DNA from 2 places in the Saccharothrix ecbatanensis genome. Region 2 is predicted to be linked to the other one. Evidence: predicted binding sites of a transcription regulator. Region 2 holds the regulator's gene; the other holds the start of a gene.

Region 1 (8,580 bases), 1.4 Mb from region 2:
GGCTCACCCTGCCGAGGCTGACGGGTGGCCTGGCCGCTTTGCTCGCGGCCGTCCTGGTGCTGGTCCTGGCGTGGCCGCCGGATTCGACCGACGCGACGGTGGCGTGCGCGTCGGGCACGTTGCGGGTGGAGGGGTCGAGCGTGTTCATGCCGACCATGGCCGCGATCGCCGACCAGTACGAGCAGGCGTGCCCCGACGCGACCGTCACCACGTCCGCGACCGGCAGCATCCAGGGTGTGCGCGAGGTCGTCGGCGGCGAAGAGGGCATGGTGGCGCTGTCGGACGGCAAGCAGGACGTGGAGGGCGTATTCACGCAGCAGCTCGCGATCGTGGTCTACCACGTGGTGGTGCACAGCTCGGTCGGGCTGGACACGATCACGGTGGCGCAGCTGCGCGGCATCTACGCGGGCGCCTACACGGACTGGAGCCAGCTGCGCGGCGGCGCTCCGTTGCCCATCCGGATCGTCGGCCGGGGTGGCGAGTCGGGGACGCGGGAGCTGTTCGAGCGGCGGGTGCTGGGCACGAGCGAGAGCGCGTTGTCCTCCAACGACTGCCGGGCCAAGGACCGTTCGCCGGACGCGCCGGTGATCCGGTGCGAGCGGGACGAGAACGCCGACGTGGTGCGGGAGATCGGGGCGGTGGAGGGCGCGATCGGGTACGCCGACGCGCCGTCCGTGGCGGAGGCCCGCAAGACGAACGCGCTGACCGCGTTGTCGTTGGACGGCAAGGTGTTCGACGCGGCGGTGGGCGTGGAGTCCGGCTACCCGTTCTGGACGGTCGAGTACCTGTACGCGCGGTCGGAGCCGGCGGCGGACTCGTTGGCCGGCCGGTTCCTCAAGTACGCGCGGGAGCACGACGGCGCGCGGGTGCGGATGAAGGACGCCGGGTACCTGCCGTGCCTCACGGCGGACGGCGCGCCACTGGACCTGTGCAACCTGCGTTGAGGCGCGGCGACAGGGCCGATCCGTTTCCGACGTCGCCCGATCGGCCCGACGACGAAGCCCCGGCCGACACGTGGTCGACCGGGGCTGCACCGGGGAACGTCAGGCGGCCACCGCGGCAGTTGCTTTGGCGGGTTCCAGCGCCAGGTCCAACACCTCGCGCACGTCGCCGACCAGGTGCACGGTCAGCTCCGCCAGCACCGACTCCGGCACATCGTCCAGGTCGGGCTCGTTGCGCTGCGGCAGCAGCACGGTCGTGATGCCCGCCCGGTGCGCGGCCAGCAGCTTCTGCTTGACCCCGCCGATCGGCAGCACGCGCCCGGTCAGCGACACCTCGCCGGTCATCGCCACGTCCGCCCGCACCGGACGCCCGGACAGCAGCGACGCCAACGCCGTCGTCATCGTCACGCCCGCCGACGGCCCGTCCTTCGGCACCGCGCCCGCCGGCACGTGGATGTGCACACCACGCTCCGCCAACGCCTCGGCGCGGTCGTCGTTGGACCGCAGGTACGACAACGCGATCTGCGCCGACTCCTTCATCACGTCACCGAGCTGACCGGTCAGCGTGACGCCGGCCGCGCCAGTGCCCGACGACGCCAGCGACGCCTCCACGAACAGCACGTCACCGCCCGCGCCGGTGACCGCCAGCCCCGTCGCCACGCCCGGCACCGACGTCCGCTCGGCCGATTCCGGCGTGTGCTTGGGCGAGCCCAGGTACCCGCGCAGGTCCGGCACGTCCACCGTCACCGGCAGCTCGGCCTCGTCCAGCGCGACCCGCGCCGTCACCTTCCGCAGGATGCGTGCCAGCGAACGCTCCAACTGCCGCACGCCCGCCTCACGGGTGTACTCGCCCGCCAGCTTCCGCAACGACTCCTCGGTCACCGTGACGTCGTCGGACGTGAGGCCCGCCCGCTCGACCTGGCGCGGCAGCAGGTGGTCGCGGCCGATGACGACCTTCTCGTCCTCGGTGTACCCGTCCAGCCGCACCAGTTCCATCCGGTCAAGCAGCGGGCCGGGGATGGACTCCAGCACGTTGGCCGTGGCGAGGAACACCACGTCCGACAGGTCCAGCTCGACCTCCAGGTAGTGGTCGCGGAACGTGTGGTTCTGCGCCGGGTCGAGCACCTCCAGCAGCGCCGCCGTCGGATCGCCCCGGTAGTCCGCGCCGACCTTGTCGATCTCGTCCAGCAGCACGACCGGGTTCATCGACCCCGCCTCCGCGATGGCCCGCACGATCCGGCCCGGCAACGCGCCGACGTACGTGCGCCGGTGGCCGCGGATCTCCGCCTCGTCCCGCACACCGCCCAGCGCGACCCGGACGAACTTGCGGCCCATGGCCCGCGCGACCGACTCGCCGAGCGACGTCTTGCCCACGCCGGGCGGCCCGACCAGCGCGAGCACCGCGCCGGAACGCCGTCCGCCCACGACACCCAGACCCCGGTCGGCCCGCCGACGCCGCACCGCCAGGTACTCGGTGATGCGCTCCTTCACGTCGTCCAGACCCGCGTGGTCGGCGTCCAGAACGGCCCGTGCGCCCGCGATGTCGTACGACTCCTCGGTGCGCTCGTTCCACGGCAGCTCCAGCACCGTGTCCAGCCACGTCCGGATCCAGCCGACCTCGGGCGACTGCTCGGACGTCCGCTCCAGCTTGTCGACCTCGGCCAACGCCGCCTTGCGCACGTTCTCCGGCAGGTCAGCGCCCTCGACCCGGGCCCGGTAGTCCTGCTCCTCGGTGGCGGGCTTGCCGTCCAACTCGGCCAGCTCCTTGCGGATCGCGGCGAGCTGCCGGCGCAGCAGGAACTCCCGCTGCTGCTTCTCCACGCCCTCCTTGACGTCCTTGCGGATCGTCTCGGTCACGTCCAGCTCGGTCAGGTACTCGCGGCCCCACTCCAGCAGCTTCTCCAGCCGCTCCGTGACGTCGCTGGTCTCCAGCAGCCAGATCTTCCGGTCGTCGTCCAGGTACGAGGCGTACCCGGCGAGGTCGGCCAGCGCGGACGGGTCGTCCACCTGCTGCACCGAGTCGACCACCTGCCACGCGCCGCGCTGCTGGAGGATCGTGGTGACCAGCGCCCGGTACTCGCGGGCCAGCTCACGGGTGTGGTCGTCCACCGGCGCCTCGTCGGCCACCGTCGCCTCCACCCACAGCGCCGCGCCCGGCCCGGTCGTGCCGGTGCCGATGCGGACCCGCTCCGTGCCGCGCACCACGGCCGCGCGCTCGCCGCCGGACAGCCGGCCGACCTGCTCGATCACCGCCAGCGTGCCGACCTTCGCGTACTTGCCGTCCAGCCGGGGCACCAGCAGCACTTGCGACTGCCCACCGGCTGCCTCGCCGGCGGCCGTCGCGGCCTCGATCGCGGCGCGGGCCTCGGCGGTGGCGTCCGAGCCGCTGAGGCGGATCGGCACGACCATGCCCGGCAGCACGACCACGTCGTCCAGCGGCAGCACCGGCAGCGCCAACGTCTCGCCCATGATCCCTCCAAAGTTGAGTCTGTCTGGCTCAACCAAGGTGAGCGCGGGATTGTTTCCGGATGATGTTCGCCCTGAGCGAGCACCCCGGTTCGGCTGTGGCGCGATGCCGGGTGACAGCATTTCGGCCATGGACTGCCGCGGGCGGGCGTGGACCTGGGCGCGTTGGAGGACGACTCGCGGTCCGAGTTCCCGGTCGCCAGGAAGGTCGAGGCGTTCGTCCGGCCCGCGGCCGAGCCGGACGTGGAGGAGTGCCCACCGGACGGCGAGCGGCCGGCACGCTGACCTCCGCGCGGCAGTGGGGTGGGGGCACGAGCGTCCATTCGGGGGTTGTGCCGGATCCGCCCCACCGGAACGATCACGCAGTCGACTGACGAGGAGATGTGTGCGCATGGAGCAGGCGAGCTGGGTTCCGTCATCGGTGGACCTGGACCGGCCGAGCGCGGCCCGGATGTACGACTACTTCCTGGGCGGGTCGCACAACTTCGCGGTGGACCGCGAGGCGGCGAAAGCGGTCGAGCAGATCTTCCCCGGCATGTCCGGCGCGGCCCGCGCGAACCGCTCGTTCCTCCGCCGGGCCGTGCGGTACCTGCTGTCGCAGGGCATCGACCAGTTCCTGGACCTGGGATCGGGCATCCCGACCGTGGGCAACGTGCACGAGATCGCCCAGCAGTCCAACCCGGCGGCACGGGTGGTGTACGCCGACGTCGAGCCCGTCGCGGTCGCGCACAGCACCGCGCTGCTCGCCGACAACCCCCTCGCCGTGGCCATCCAGGGCGACCTGCGCGACCCGGACTCGGTGCTGGGCAACGAAGAGGTCCGCGCGACGCTCGACTTCGACCGGCCCATCGGCCTGCTGATGGTCGCCGTGCTGCACTTCGTGCCGGACTCGGACGAGCCGCACCAGGCGATCGCCCGGTACCGCGACGCGTTGGCGCCGGGCAGTTTCGTCGCCATCTCGCACGGCAGCTGGGACGGCGTGTCGCAGGACGAGCAGCGCAGCGGTGAGAAGGTGAACGCCATCTACCAGCGCACCGACAGCCCGCTGGTGCTGCGCTCGGGTGACGAGGTCGCCGCGTTCTTCGCCGGGCTGGACGTCGTGGAACCGGGTGTCGTGCCGCTGTCTGACTGGCGGAAGGACTCGGACGACGCCTTCATCAACGCGTACGCCGGGGTGGGCCGCAAGGCGTGAACCGGTCACCAGCTCACCGGTAGCTCGACCAGCTCGCGGAACTGGAGGCCGCTGCGGCGGTGCAGCCCGTCCGGCGGCACGGCGAGGCGGAGGCCGGGGAACCTGCGCACCAGCGCGCCCAGCGCGACTTGGAGCTCCATGCGGGCCAGGTGCGCGCCGACGCAGTGGTGGCGTCCGGGGCCGAACGACAGGTGCCGGCAGTCCTCACGCGTCACGTCGAGCCGGTCGGCCGAGGGGAACACCGACGGGTCGAGGTTGGCTTCCCTGGTGCAAGGCACGACCACGTCGCCCGTGCGGATCAGCACCCCGGCCAGCTCGACGTCCTCGACGGCCCGCCGTGGACCCAGCCCGCCGGACTCCGGAGGGCTGAACCGGAGCAGCTCCTCCACCGCCCGGTCGACGAGCGCGGGGTCGTCCGTCAGCCGCCGCCACTCGGTCGGCCGGACCAGCAGCTCCAGCACGCAGTTCACCAGCTGGACGGAGGTCGACACGTGCCCGGAGATGAGGAGGAACGTGAGCAGCCGCCCCGCTTCCTCCGGTTCGAGGTCCGCCACCAGTGAGGCCGCCACCGCTCCGTCCCGCCACACGCCCGGGTCGTCGAGCAGCCGGGCCAGGTAGGTGGTCAGCCCAACGGCTGCCTCGGCGGCGCCGACCGCCTGCTCCGCGTCCAGCGCGAGCAGCGGTCGCGCCCACGCGCGCAGCCGGGTGTGGTCGACCGGCGGCAGGTCCAGCGCGGCGCAGATCCCGGCCGACGTCAGCGGCGCGGCGAACCGCTCGACCAGGTCGACCGGCGGCTCGGTGAACCCGTCGAGCAGGTCCTCGGCCGTGCGTTCCACGAAGCCGCGCAACCGTTCGGCGTGCGCGGCGGTGAACTGCCGGACGGCGGGTTTGCGCACCCTCGTGTGCCGGGGCGGGTCCATGGTGAGGATGAGGTCCGGGTCCAGCGGCACCTGGCGCGTCGCGGCGTGGTCGGGGTGGGCCGCCGCCGCGGAGCTGAACCTCGGGTCCGCGAGTACCACGCGCACTTCCCGGTAGCCGCCCACCCACCAGCCGGTTCCGCCATCCGGCAGGTCAAACCGCTCGATGCGGTCCGTCGACGTGTGCTCCTGGGACATGGCCGCCGCCTTTCCCGATCCCCTTCGGGCACCGGTTCACCGTAATGGGAAATTGCAGGACACGTATGGCGAGAATTCTGCTTTTTCATTCAACAGTGTGGGTTGGGTGAGGATATCTTGCTACCCGGTAAATGGCATCGTACGTTGGTGTCGCTGTTCAAAGGAGCAGTGAAGTCATTCCCGGAGAAAGGCCGGAGCGATGTCGATCAAGGTGAGGTCAACGACCGAGAACCTGAGCACGAAGCACACGACGACCGTGCCGAAACCGTTGACGAAGATGGGGTACAGCTCGTCCTCGTCCACCTCTTGTGACGTGCGCAGGAGCAGGTAACCGCCGGTTGCGCTGCCTGGGACCGCCCGCTGCGCCCAGGCAGCGCGCCTCCTGCGGAGTGATCACCTCGTACCACCGAACGGAGCCGTCCGTGGCCGAACCGACCCGTCCCGACGACGTCCTGCTCACCCTTGCCACGCGCACGAACTCTTATCGCGCGGTGACGCCCGCGTTCACCTCCACGGCGTTCCGCTCGCCGATCGACCGGTACGGCCACCTCGATTTCTGCGGGCCGCCGCAGGTCGCCGAGGAATTCCTGATCTCGACCCGCCTTGACCGGCACGACCGCGAGGTGCCGCACGCGGTCGGCGAATATCTGGACGAGCGGTTCGTCCCGGTGGTCGCGCTGGTCGACACCGAGGACGTGCCGGTCCCGGACCGGGTCGAGCTGCCCCCGTCGGTCGAGTTGCGCGCGCCGCTCGGCCGGGTGATCGGGGACCGGCGCAGCGCGCGGGCGTTCGGCGGAGGCGCGGTCCCGTTCGGGGAACTGGCCACGCTGGTGCGTGCCGCGGCCGGGGTGACGAGGGAGCCGGACGGCGAGCGGATGCCCGGCCGGGCGGCGCCCAGCGGCGGCGGCCTCTACCCGGTGGAGCTCTGGGTGCTGGCGCTGGACGTGACCGATCTGGCGCGCGGGGTCTACCGCTACGCGCCCCGACTCGACGTGTTCGAGCGGTGCCATGACGAACGGGTGGTCGAGGACTTCCTGACCGAGGGCCTGATCGACGTCGGCGACGAGGACCCGTCGCGCGGCGCGGCGGCGATCGTCGCGCTGGTGGCCCGCCCGTGGCGCTCGATGCGCAAGTACGGGCCGAGAGGGCTGCGGCTGGTGCTGCACGAGGTGGGGGCGATGTCCGAGCACCTGCACCTGGCCGGCACCGCCCTCGGTCTGGCGAGCACCGACTGGTCCAGCTTCTACGACGGTCCGGCCAACCGGTGCCTGGGACTCGACGGCCTGCGTCACGTCCTGCTGCACACGGTGTTGGTCGGCCGACCACACACGCGAGCGGAGTGACGATGGACAACCGGGTCGCACCCCGGATCAAGCGGTCGTTCACGGTCGTGGCGCACAGCCCCGACGAGGTCGAACTCCGCGCGGGGGTCTGGCACACCACGTCCCACACGGTCAGCGACAGCGGCGGCACCGGCCGGCTGCTCGACCTGATCACCCGACTGGACGGCACGAACACCACGGCGGACCTCGTGGCGGACGGCCTCGTCACCGACGGGGAACTCGCCGACCTGCTCGGCCACCTGCGCGAGCTGGGGGCCGTCGAGGACAGCCCGCAGTCCGCGCTGGACCACTACCTGGACGAGCACGCCCGGCTGCTGCGCGGTCCCGACCCGGTGGCGCCACCGGTCGTGCGGCTGCTCGGCGACCCGGACCTGGTCGGCCCGCTGGCGCAGCAGCTCACGGCGGGCGACCCGAAGCTCGCCGTCCTCGACGCCACCGACGAGACCGCGCAGCGCGTGCTGGACGACCCGGACACGGCGTGGACCGAGAACCCGTTGCAGCTGGCCGAGAGGCTGGCCCCGCTGGCGCACTGGCGGGACTCGCTGCTGGTGTGGGCCGGGTCGCGGATCGACCCGGTGCGCTGCGCGGTGCTCAACCGGATGAGCCTGCACCTGGGCACGCCGTGGATCCACGGCGCGGTCGACGGGCCTTTCCTGCACGTCGGCCCGACGTTCCTGCCGGGGCGGACGGCGTGCTACGCCTGCTTCGAGAAGCGCGTGCTGATGAACCTGACCGGCGCGGACGCGTACCTGCGTTACAAGCGCGCGCTGGCGACGGCCGCGGTCTCCGGCGGTCGGATGCCGTTGCTGCCGGCGCTGACCGGTCTGCTCACGTCGTACCTGGCGCTGGAAGTGGTCAACTACGCGCACACCGGTGCGGCGTTCACGGCGGGCAAGGTGCTCGCCCTGTACCTGCCGACGTGGGAGACCACCGTCAACGAGGTGCTGCCGGTGCCGGGCTGCCCGGAGTGCGGCACGGTGAGCCGGCGCGACGATTCCGCGCTGTACTTCGACGTCCGGGCGTGGCTCGATGGCCGCTGAGATGCTCGTGGTCCGCCGCACGGCCGGTCGGCGCGCCGCGATCGACGCGCTGGCCCGGCGGATCGTCGGCCCCATCACCGGCCTGATGCCCAACCTCGGTTTCCACACCAGGCCGCGGCACGGCACCCGGGTGGTGATCACGACCGGCGACCTGACCGGCGTGCACCACCTGACCGGCGGAAGCCCGGCCAAACCCGGCAGCCACCACATCGGCGCGGCCGCCGTGACCATGGACGACGCGCTGATCCGCACCCTGGCCGAGTCGATCGAGCGGTACGGCCACTACGCGTTCCCCGCGCACCACCGGTTCGCCTTCGCCGCGCGGGCGGACCTCGACGGGCCGTCACTCGCACCGGTGGAGTTGTTCGACGACGAGCAATTCGCGGACCCGGACTTCCTGTTCGACCCCTACGACCCCGACGCGCCGCTGGGCTGGTGGCGGATGGCCGCGCTGACCGGCGGACCGGACCTGTGCGTGCCCGC
Region 2 (8,580 bases):
CGGGGGACGCCTGCGAAGCGGACTTGCGGCCTGGGGCAGATCACTCGCCCGCTCGACCCGGGCCGCGTCGACTCGCCCCGCTCAACCTGGCCCGCTCACCACGCCCGCCGTTGCCTGCCGACGCCGGCGAGCTCGGCACACCGGACCACCGCAGAGCTAAGCCAGGCGGCGCGCGAAGAGCATCGCGCTCGGTTTGCTCTCGTCCGGGTCGAGCAACGTCTGCGCCTCGACCACGAACCCGGCCTCACGCAGCCAGGCCCCCACCCGTTCAGGCCGCCGACGGTGGATGTAGACGTTCATCGGATGACCGCCGTAGCCCTCCGTCTTCAGGTGTGACGCGTCCCCGACGTGGAAGCCGAGCAGCAGCGGCCCGCCAGGACGAAGCACCCGCCGGAAGTGCGCGAACACCCCCGGAACCTCCTCGTCCGGCACGTGGATCAGCGACCACCACGCGAGCAGCCCGGCGACCGACCCGTCGGCGAGGTCCAGGTCCGTCATCGACCCGACCTCGAACCGCACGCCGGGGTGGTCACGCCGAGCCGCCTCGACCATGCCCGGCGACAAGTCGACACCGAAGGCGTCGGCCCCCAGCCCGCGCAGGTGCGCGGTGACGTGCCCGGGGCCGCAGCCGACGTCCGCCACCGGCCCACCACCCGCCGCTGCCACCGTGTCCGCGAACAACGCCAGAGCCGACATCAAGTGCGGGTACTTGGCCAAGCCGTCGCGCAGCATGTCCGCATAGCTCTCCGCGACCGTGTCGTACGAGGTCCTGGTGTCGGCCAACCAGCCGTCAACGCTCATGGCCGACACCGTATTCACCCCGACATCACGCCCTGCCGACGATCAGGCCCGACTGGTCGTCCAGCACGTCGACCCGCACCGTGTCACCGTCCCGCACGTCCCCGGCCAGCAGTTCCTTCGCCAGCTGATCACCGATGGACGACTGCACCAGCCGCCGCAACGGCCGAGCCCCGTACACCGGGTCGAAGCCGTTCAACGCCAGCCACTCACGCGCGGCGGGGGTGACTTCCAGGGTCAGGCGACGTTGCGCAAGACGACGGGCGAGGCGTTCGACCTGGATCTCCACGATCGAGGTCAGCTCCTCGGTGGCCAGCGAGTGGAACACCACCACGTCGTCCAACCTGTTCAGGAACTCCGGCTTGAAGTGCGTCCGGACCACCGACATGACCGCGTCACTGCGCTGCCGCTCGTTCAGGTTGGCGTCGGCGATGACGTGCGACCCGAGGTTCGACGTCAGCACCAGGATGGTGTTGCGGAAGTCGACCGTGCGACCCTGGCCGTCGGTGAGCCTCCCGTCGTCCAACACCTGGAGCAGCACGTCGAACACGTCCGGGTGGGCCTTCTCGACCTCGTCCAGCAGCACGACCGAGTAAGGCCGGCGGCGCACGGACTCGGTGAGCTGACCGCCCTGGTCGTACCCGACGTAACCGGGGGGCGCGCCGACGAGCCGGGCCACCGAGTGCTTCTCGGAGTACTCGCTCATGTCGATCCGGATCATCGCCCGCTCGTCGTCGAACAGGAACTCCGCCAGCGCCTTGGCCAGCTCCGTCTTGCCGACGCCGGTCGGTCCGAGGAACAGGAACGAGCCGGTCGGCCGGTCCGGGTCCGCCACGCCCGCACGGGTCCGCCGGACCGCGTCCGACACCACCCGGACCGCCTCGGCCTGGCCGACCACGCGCTTGGCCAGCTCGTCCTCCATGCGCAGCAGCTTCGCCGTCTCGCCTTCGAGCAGCCGACCCGCCGGAATGCCCGTCCACGCGGAGACCACGTCGGCCACGTCGTCCGGGCCGACCTCCTCCTTCAGCATCACGGCGGCGCCCTGCGTGGTGCGGGTGGCCGCCTCCAGCTCCTTCTCCAACGCCGGGATGCGCCCGTACCGCAGCTCGGCGGCCCGGCCCAGGTCACCGTCCCGCTCGGCCCGCTCCGACTCGCCGCGCAGCTGCTCCAGCTGCTCCTTGAGGTCGCGGACCTTCTCGATCGAGCCCTTCTCGTTCTGCCAGCGGGCGGTCAGCCCGGCCAGCGTCTCGCGCTGCTCGGCCAGCTCGGCTCGCAGCGCGGCGAGGCGTTCCACCGAGGGCGCGTCCGACTCCTTGGCCAGCGCCATCTCCTCGATCTCCAGCCGGCGCACCGCGCGTTCGACCTCGTCGATCTCGACCGGCCGGGAGTCGATCTCCATGCGCAGCCGGGACGCCGACTCGTCCACCAGGTCGATCGCCTTGTCGGGGAGGAAGCGGGCGGTGATGTACCGGTCGGAGAGGGTGGCGGCGGCGACCAGGGCGGCGTCGGTGATGCGCACGCCGTGGTGCACCTCGTACCGGTCCTTGAGGCCGCGCAGGATGCCGATGGTGTCCTCGACGGACGGCTCGCCGACGAAGACCTGCTGGAAGCGGCGTTCCAGGGCGGCGTCCTTCTCGATGTGCTCGCGGTACTCGTCCAACGTGGTCGCGCCGACCATCCGCAGCTCGCCGCGGGCCAGCATCGGCTTGATCATGTTGCCCGCGTCCATGGCGGACTCGCCCGTAGCGCCCGCGCCGACGATCGTGTGCAGCTCGTCGATGAACGTGACGACCTGGCCGGCGGAGTCGGTGATCTCCTTCAGCACGGCCTTCAGCCGCTCCTCGAACTCGCCCCGGTACTTCGCGCCCGCCACCATCGAGCCGAGGTCGAGCGCGACGACCTTCTTGCCGCGGAGGCTCTCGGGCACGTCGCCGGCGATGATCCGCTGGGCCAGGCCCTCGACGATGGCCGTCTTGCCCACGCCGGGCTCGCCGATCAGGACCGGGTTGTTCTTCGTGCGACGGGACAGGACCTGCACGACGCGGCGGATCTCGGTGTTCCGGCCGATGACCGGGTCCAGCTCGCCCTTGCGGGCGCGTTCGGTCAGGTCGACGCCGTACTTCTCCAACGCCTTGTAGGTGCCCTCCGGATCCGGGCTGGTGACGCGGGCCGAGCCGCGGACCTTGCCGAACGCCTCCTTGAGGGATTCGGGGGTCGCGCCGTGGCGACGCAGCAGGTCGGCGACCTGGCCGCCGTGGTGGGAGAGGCCGACGAGCAGGTGCTCGGTGGACACGTACTCGTCACCCATCTCAGTGGCGAGTTCCTGCGCCTTGCCCAGCACCCGGGCCGCCTCGCGGGAGAACTGGGGCGCGGACACGGAGGAGCCGCTGGCCGCGGGCAGGCCCCTGGAGATCTGGTCGAGTTCCTTGTGCACCTGCGTCGGGTCCGCGCCGACGGCGGACAGGAGGGGCGCGGTCAGGCCGTCGCCCTGGGCCAGGAGGGCGCCGAGGAGGTGGACCGGGCCGACGTCGGGATTGCCCGCGATGGTCGCCGCCTGCACGGCGGCGGACACGGCCTGCTGGGTCTTCGTGGTCGGGTTGAAAGCGTCCATTCCTCACCTCGGTCGGTGTTCGTGCGCGCGTTGGCCAGCGTTCCGCACCAGCCGTCATCCCGCTCAACGTCAGAAAAGTTGAGTCAGTTCCGCTCAACCTAGTGGAAGTGTGTGGTGTGGGCCACGGCCCGGCGCGGCGTGACGGCGGCCGTGAAACTCGGGTGCAGCCGAGAGGTCCGCACATGAGGATCTGGGCATGAGTTCCCTCGTGCACCACATCACGGTCGACTGCAAGGACGCTTACGCGCTGGCGCAGTTCTGGAGCCAGGTCACCGGGCAGCCGGTGAGCGACGAAGACCAGCCGGGTGACCCCGAAGCGCTCGTCGAACTGCCGGAAGGGCCGGGACTGCTGTTCATCCAGGTCCCGGAGGGCAAGACGGTCAAGAACCGGGTCCACCTCGACCTCCGTCCCGACATCGCTCGGGATGCCGAAGTGGAGCGGCTGCTCGGGATCGGGGCGACGTTGGTCGACGACCAGCGCCGGCCGAACGGTCGCGGGTGGGTCGTGCTGGCCGATCCGGAGGGCAACGAGTTCTGCGTCGAAGTCAGCGCAGCGGAGCGTGCCGCACTCTCCTGACGCCGTCACCCACATGTCGCAGCGGGTTGTCCACACCTGTGCCTGAGTTGTCCACAATTCGCAGGTGAGCATCCACAGGCCGGTGCGGCAACCCGCACTTGCGCGGTCCGCCGGCCGCCACTGGGGTGAACGTCCCGCCCGTCGCGCTCACCGGCGGGCGGAGCGTCTCAACCGGCCGTCTCAGCTGGACGCTGGGAGCGATCCCGGACACGGTCGCGTGCGCAGTCGTGCGCGTTGCGTGGGCAAGCCGTTCACCTGGGAGTGGGCGATGAGCAGCGCATTAGGTATACGTGGAGGGGAATGTCCACCCTTTCGCCGGAGCCGTGCGTAACCCGCTGTAACCGCACTGCACTCGAAGGTGGCATCAAGGAACCGACCGGCCAGTTGGCGGGTTAGTGTCGCCTCGTCGGGGATGGAAGCTTGACGAGGACGTAGCGCCCTTGCTGGCGCCGCCAGAAACGTGGAGACTGCGCCCGGACCATGACTGCGAACGCTGTGTTGAGCCCCATCCCAAGCCCCCCACACCGAGAACCTCCTCCTGGTGTCACCGCTATGGTGCGGATGATCCGGGAGAGCTTCGCGGTGGTGGAGCCGCGCCAGGACGAAGTCGCGAAGTTCTTCTACGGCATGCTCTTCAGTCTCGCGCCGGCGACCCGTGAAATGTTCCCCGCGAACATGGAGGTCCAGCGCAGCCGACTGCTGCGCGCCCTGGTCCACGTCGTGCAGATGGTGGACCGCCCGGACGACCTGATCCCGTTCCTCCGCCAACTCGGGCGTGACCACCGCAAGTTCGGTGTCGTCAACGTGCACTACGAGTCGGTCGGCATGGCGCTGCTGTCGGCGGTCAAGAAGTTCGCCGGACCGGCGTGGACGCCGCAGGTCGAGATGGCCTGGGCCGAGGCGTACACGATCATGGCGCGGGCCATGCAGGAGGCCGCGGCCGCCGACGACGGGCCTGCGTACTGGCACGCGACCGTGCTGGAGCACCAGCGGGTGAGCTGGGACCTGGCCGTCGTGCGGTTGCAGCCCGATCACCCGGTCGGGTACCAGGCCGGTCAGTACGTCAGCGTGGAGACGCCGCAGCGCGCGCGGCTGTGGCGGTACTACTCGCCCGCCAACGCGCCGCGCGACGACGGCATCATCGAGTTCCACATCCGTTCGGTCGAGGGCGGGTGGGTGAGCCGGTCGATCGTCGGGCACACGCAGCCCGGTGACGTGTGGCGCATCGGTCCGCCGATGGGCCGCCTGAGCGTCGACCGCAAGAGCGGGCGGGACGTGCTGATGGTCGCCGGTGGGACCGGTGTGGCGCCGATGCACGCGATCATCGACGAGATGGCGCAGTGGGGCGAGAACCCGCGCGTGCACCTGTTCATGGGTGGGCGGACGCGGGAGGACCTGTACGACTTGGACAACCTCCAGCGGTTCGCCATGACCAACCCGTGGCTGACCGTCGTGCCGGTGCTGGAGTCGGATCCGGGTGCGCGCGGTGTCGAGCAGGGCACGCTGGCCGACGTGGTCACGCGGTACGGGGCGTGGGAGGAACGGGACGTGCTGGTGTGCGGCTCGCCGTCGATGATCCGGGCGACCGTGTCGCGGATGCTCGTCGCCGGGACGCCACTGGACCGGATCAAGTACGACCCCTTCACCCTGGACTGACCCGCTAGCACCGGTTCACGCGCCCGTCGCGCCGATTCGCGCCAGTTCACCTGGTCGCGTCGGTTCGAGCCGTGCCTGCGCGCCGGTAGGCGCACGCGGTTCACGCGTGGGTTCTCGCGGTTCACGCGTGGGTTCTCGCGGTTCACGCGTGGGTTCTCGCGGTTCACGCCGTCCGTCGCGCCGGTTCACGCACGCGGTTCAGGTCCGCCGGGGGTCAGGTCTGCAGGGTCAGGCGCGCAGGGTCAGGCGCGGTCAGGCGCGCGGAGTCAAGCGGGACCCGACCACGCCGCGCCGAGCACCGCCGCCAGCGTCTCGGGCCTGCTGGTCTGCGGACAGTGGCCACCGTCGACCTCGATCGCGTCGACCCCGAGCCGTTCCCGCGCGGCCCGGCGCATCCAGGACGGCCGCAGCGTGCGGTCCTCGCGGGGCAGGACGTAGGTCGACGGCACGTCCGGCAGCTCGTGGACCTCGCGGTACGTCGCGGCGGGGTAGAAGAGGCGGAGGGACCGCAGGCCGGCGCGCACCCCGGCCAGGTCGCAGTCGTGGAACAGGAAGTACGCGGCCACCACCGGGTCCGCAGTGGGCGGGTCGGTGAGGGCGCGCCACTCCGGGTTGAACATCTCGCCGGTGTCGGCGGCGAGCTCGTCGGCCAGGGACACGGGGCCGGGGATCATCGCGGCGATCCAGGCCAGGTGGGACGCGGCGACGGCGCGGGCGATGGCGGGCATCAGCAGGCCGGCGCCGGAGTGGCCGACCAGGACCGGGGCGAGCATGTCGCCCGCCTGCGCGCGGGCGATCGCGGCGTAGTCGACGGCGCGCAGCTCAGGCTGGTCCGTGGGCAGGTCGACGGCGACGGTGCGGTGGCCACGGCGGCGGAGGAGGTCCTCGACGGGGCGCCAGGCGGTCGGCGACTGGGTGGTGCCGTGCACGAAGACGTAGTCCACGGCTCCAGTGTGGCCGCGGGTTCGGCGTCGCGGGGTTCCTCATGGTTTAACCGAGTAACGGGAACAGTGTTTCCGTACATATTTCGGCCATGATCACCCCATTGGGCGACGCCGCCGGTCAGCGTTTGTTCGGTTTCCAGACGACCAGGGCGGTCTCGTGGCGCACCGGGACCAGGTCACGGCGGTACGACGCGTGGACCGAGGCTGCGGCGTGCTCGGCGGCGGCCATGGCGGACGCGAGCTGTTCCGCCAGCTCGTTCACCTGGGCGCGCAGCGCGCCGACCTCGTTCTCCAGCTCGATGATCCGCTTGACCCCGGCGAGGTTGACGCCCTCCTCCTGCGAGAGGCGCTGCACCTCCCGCAGCAGCACGATGTCGCGCATCGAGTACCGGCGCCCACCGCCGGAAGTGCGGCCCGGCGACACCAGACCCAGCCGGTCGTAGGACCGGAGGGTCTGGGCGTGCAAGCCGGACAACTGGGCCGCCACGGAGATGACGAAGAACGGGGTGTCCTCGTCGGTGCCGGGCGGGAACGGGAAGCTCACACCGACCTCTTCTCCAACAGGGCGTTGAGCTCAGCGCGCGGGTCGTGCTTCGCCGTCGCCGACGCGTAGTTCTCCAACGCCTCCCGTGCTGCGGCGTCCGTGTTGTTCGGCACCGCCACGTTCAGCGTGATGAGCAGGTCGCCGACCTGTCCGTCGCGCTTGGCGATGCCCTTGCCCTTGGCCCGCAGCACCCGGCCACTGGCCGTGCCCGCGGGAACCTTCAGAGTCACCTTGCCCTCAAGCGTGGGCACGGTCAACGTCGTGCCGAGCGCCAACTCGGGGAACGTCACCGGCACGGTCAGCGTCAGGTCGTTGCCCGAACGCCCGAAAAGCGGGTGCGGGTTGACGTGGACGCGCACGAACAGGTCGCCGTTCGGCCCGCTGTTGCGCCCCGGCTCACCCTGCCCGGCCAACCGGATCCGCTGACCGTCGTCCACGCCCGGAGGGATGCGGATGGTCAACGTGCGGCTCTTCGTGCTCACGCCGTCGCCGCCGCACTCCGGGCACGGGTCGTCCACGATCCGCCCGGTGCCCCGGCAGTCGGTGCACGGCTCGGAGAACGCGAACGCGCCCTGGCTGCGGGTCACCAGACCGGCGCCACCGCAGTTCGCGCACGTCCGGGGCGTCGTGCCGGGACGCGCGCCGGAACCGGAGCAGGTGCCGCAGGCCGCCGGGCTGGACAGGCGCATGGGCACGGTCGCGCCCTTGACGGCCTCGGTGAAGTCGATCCGCACGTCGGTCTCGACGTCCTCGCCGCGCCGCGGTCTGGTCGCCGACCCCGCCGTGCCGGCCCGGCGGTTGAACAGGCCGCCGAGCAGGTCGCCGAGCCCGCCCATGCCGCCGGGCTGCTGCGCGCCCGCGCCCTGGCGGCCGAACAGGTCGCCGACGTCGAACCCGCTGCCGGTGCCGAACCCGCCGGGGAACCCGCCGCCTCCGGAGAAGAGGCGGCGGGCCTCGTCGTACTGCTTGCGCTTCGCGGTGTCCGACAGCACGCCGTACGCCTCGGACACCGCCTTGAACCGCGCCTCGGCCTTGGCGTCACCGGGGTTGGCGTCGGGGTGCAGCACCCGCGCCAACTTCCGGTACGCCTTCTTGATGTCGTCGGCCGAAGCGTCGGAGGTGACGCCCAGCTCGCGGTAGAAGTCCTTCTCGATCCAGTCACGAGCGCTCACGGACGCCGCCCCCCTTCATCAATCCTGCTGGTGCTGCTCTTCGGCGGACTTCTCGGCGGACTCCGACGCGGGCTTGCCGGCGGACTGGTCGGCGGACTCCTCGACCGGCTCGGCCACGGGCTCGGCGACGGACACGGGCGCGGGCTCGGAACCCGGCTCGTGATCGGTCACCGCGACCAGCGCGGGCCGCAGCACGCGCTCGCCGAACCGGTAGCCGCGACGCAGCACGGCGGTGACGGTCGGCCCGCTGACGTCCGGGGACGTGCTGTGCTGCACGG

Evidence for each region. Region 2 encodes HspR, which represses chaperone genes until heat shock. Its sites were predicted from a motif close to ANNTTGAGTNNNNNNNACTCAANNT; they were not measured.
Region 1: a site for HspR is predicted at 3,421-3,445, ahead of lon (endopeptidase La). Genes of this name have one in related genera too.

The regions. Positions count from the first base shown of each region.
Region 1 covers NZ_JACHMO010000001.1:5,881,280-5,889,859, reverse strand. Annotated here, with positions in the region: gene F4560_RS24900 (PstS family phosphate ABC transporter substrate-binding protein) at 1-944, shown strand, start outside; gene lon (endopeptidase La) at 1,044-3,410, opposite strand; gene F4560_RS45745 (hypothetical protein) at 3,558-3,692, shown strand; gene F4560_RS24890 (SAM-dependent methyltransferase) at 3,799-4,599, shown strand; gene F4560_RS24885 (cytochrome P450) at 4,605-5,714, opposite strand; gene F4560_RS45740 (hypothetical protein) at 5,889-6,017, opposite strand; gene F4560_RS24880 (SagB family peptide dehydrogenase) at 6,137-7,057, shown strand; gene F4560_RS24875 (TOMM precursor leader peptide-binding protein) at 7,060-8,097, shown strand; gene F4560_RS24870 (YcaO-like family protein) at 8,087-8,580, shown strand, end outside.
Region 2 covers NZ_JACHMO010000001.1:7,231,599-7,240,178, forward strand. Annotated here, with positions in the region: gene F4560_RS31420 (class I SAM-dependent DNA methyltransferase) at 157-801, opposite strand; gene clpB (ATP-dependent chaperone ClpB) at 827-3,409, opposite strand; gene F4560_RS31430 (VOC family protein) at 3,606-3,986, shown strand; gene F4560_RS31435 (FAD-binding oxidoreductase) at 4,539-5,642, shown strand; gene F4560_RS31440 (alpha/beta fold hydrolase) at 5,909-6,586, opposite strand; gene F4560_RS31445 (heat shock protein transcriptional repressor HspR) at 6,705-7,130, opposite strand; gene dnaJ (molecular chaperone DnaJ) at 7,127-8,302, opposite strand; gene grpE (nucleotide exchange factor GrpE) at 8,321-8,580, opposite strand, start outside.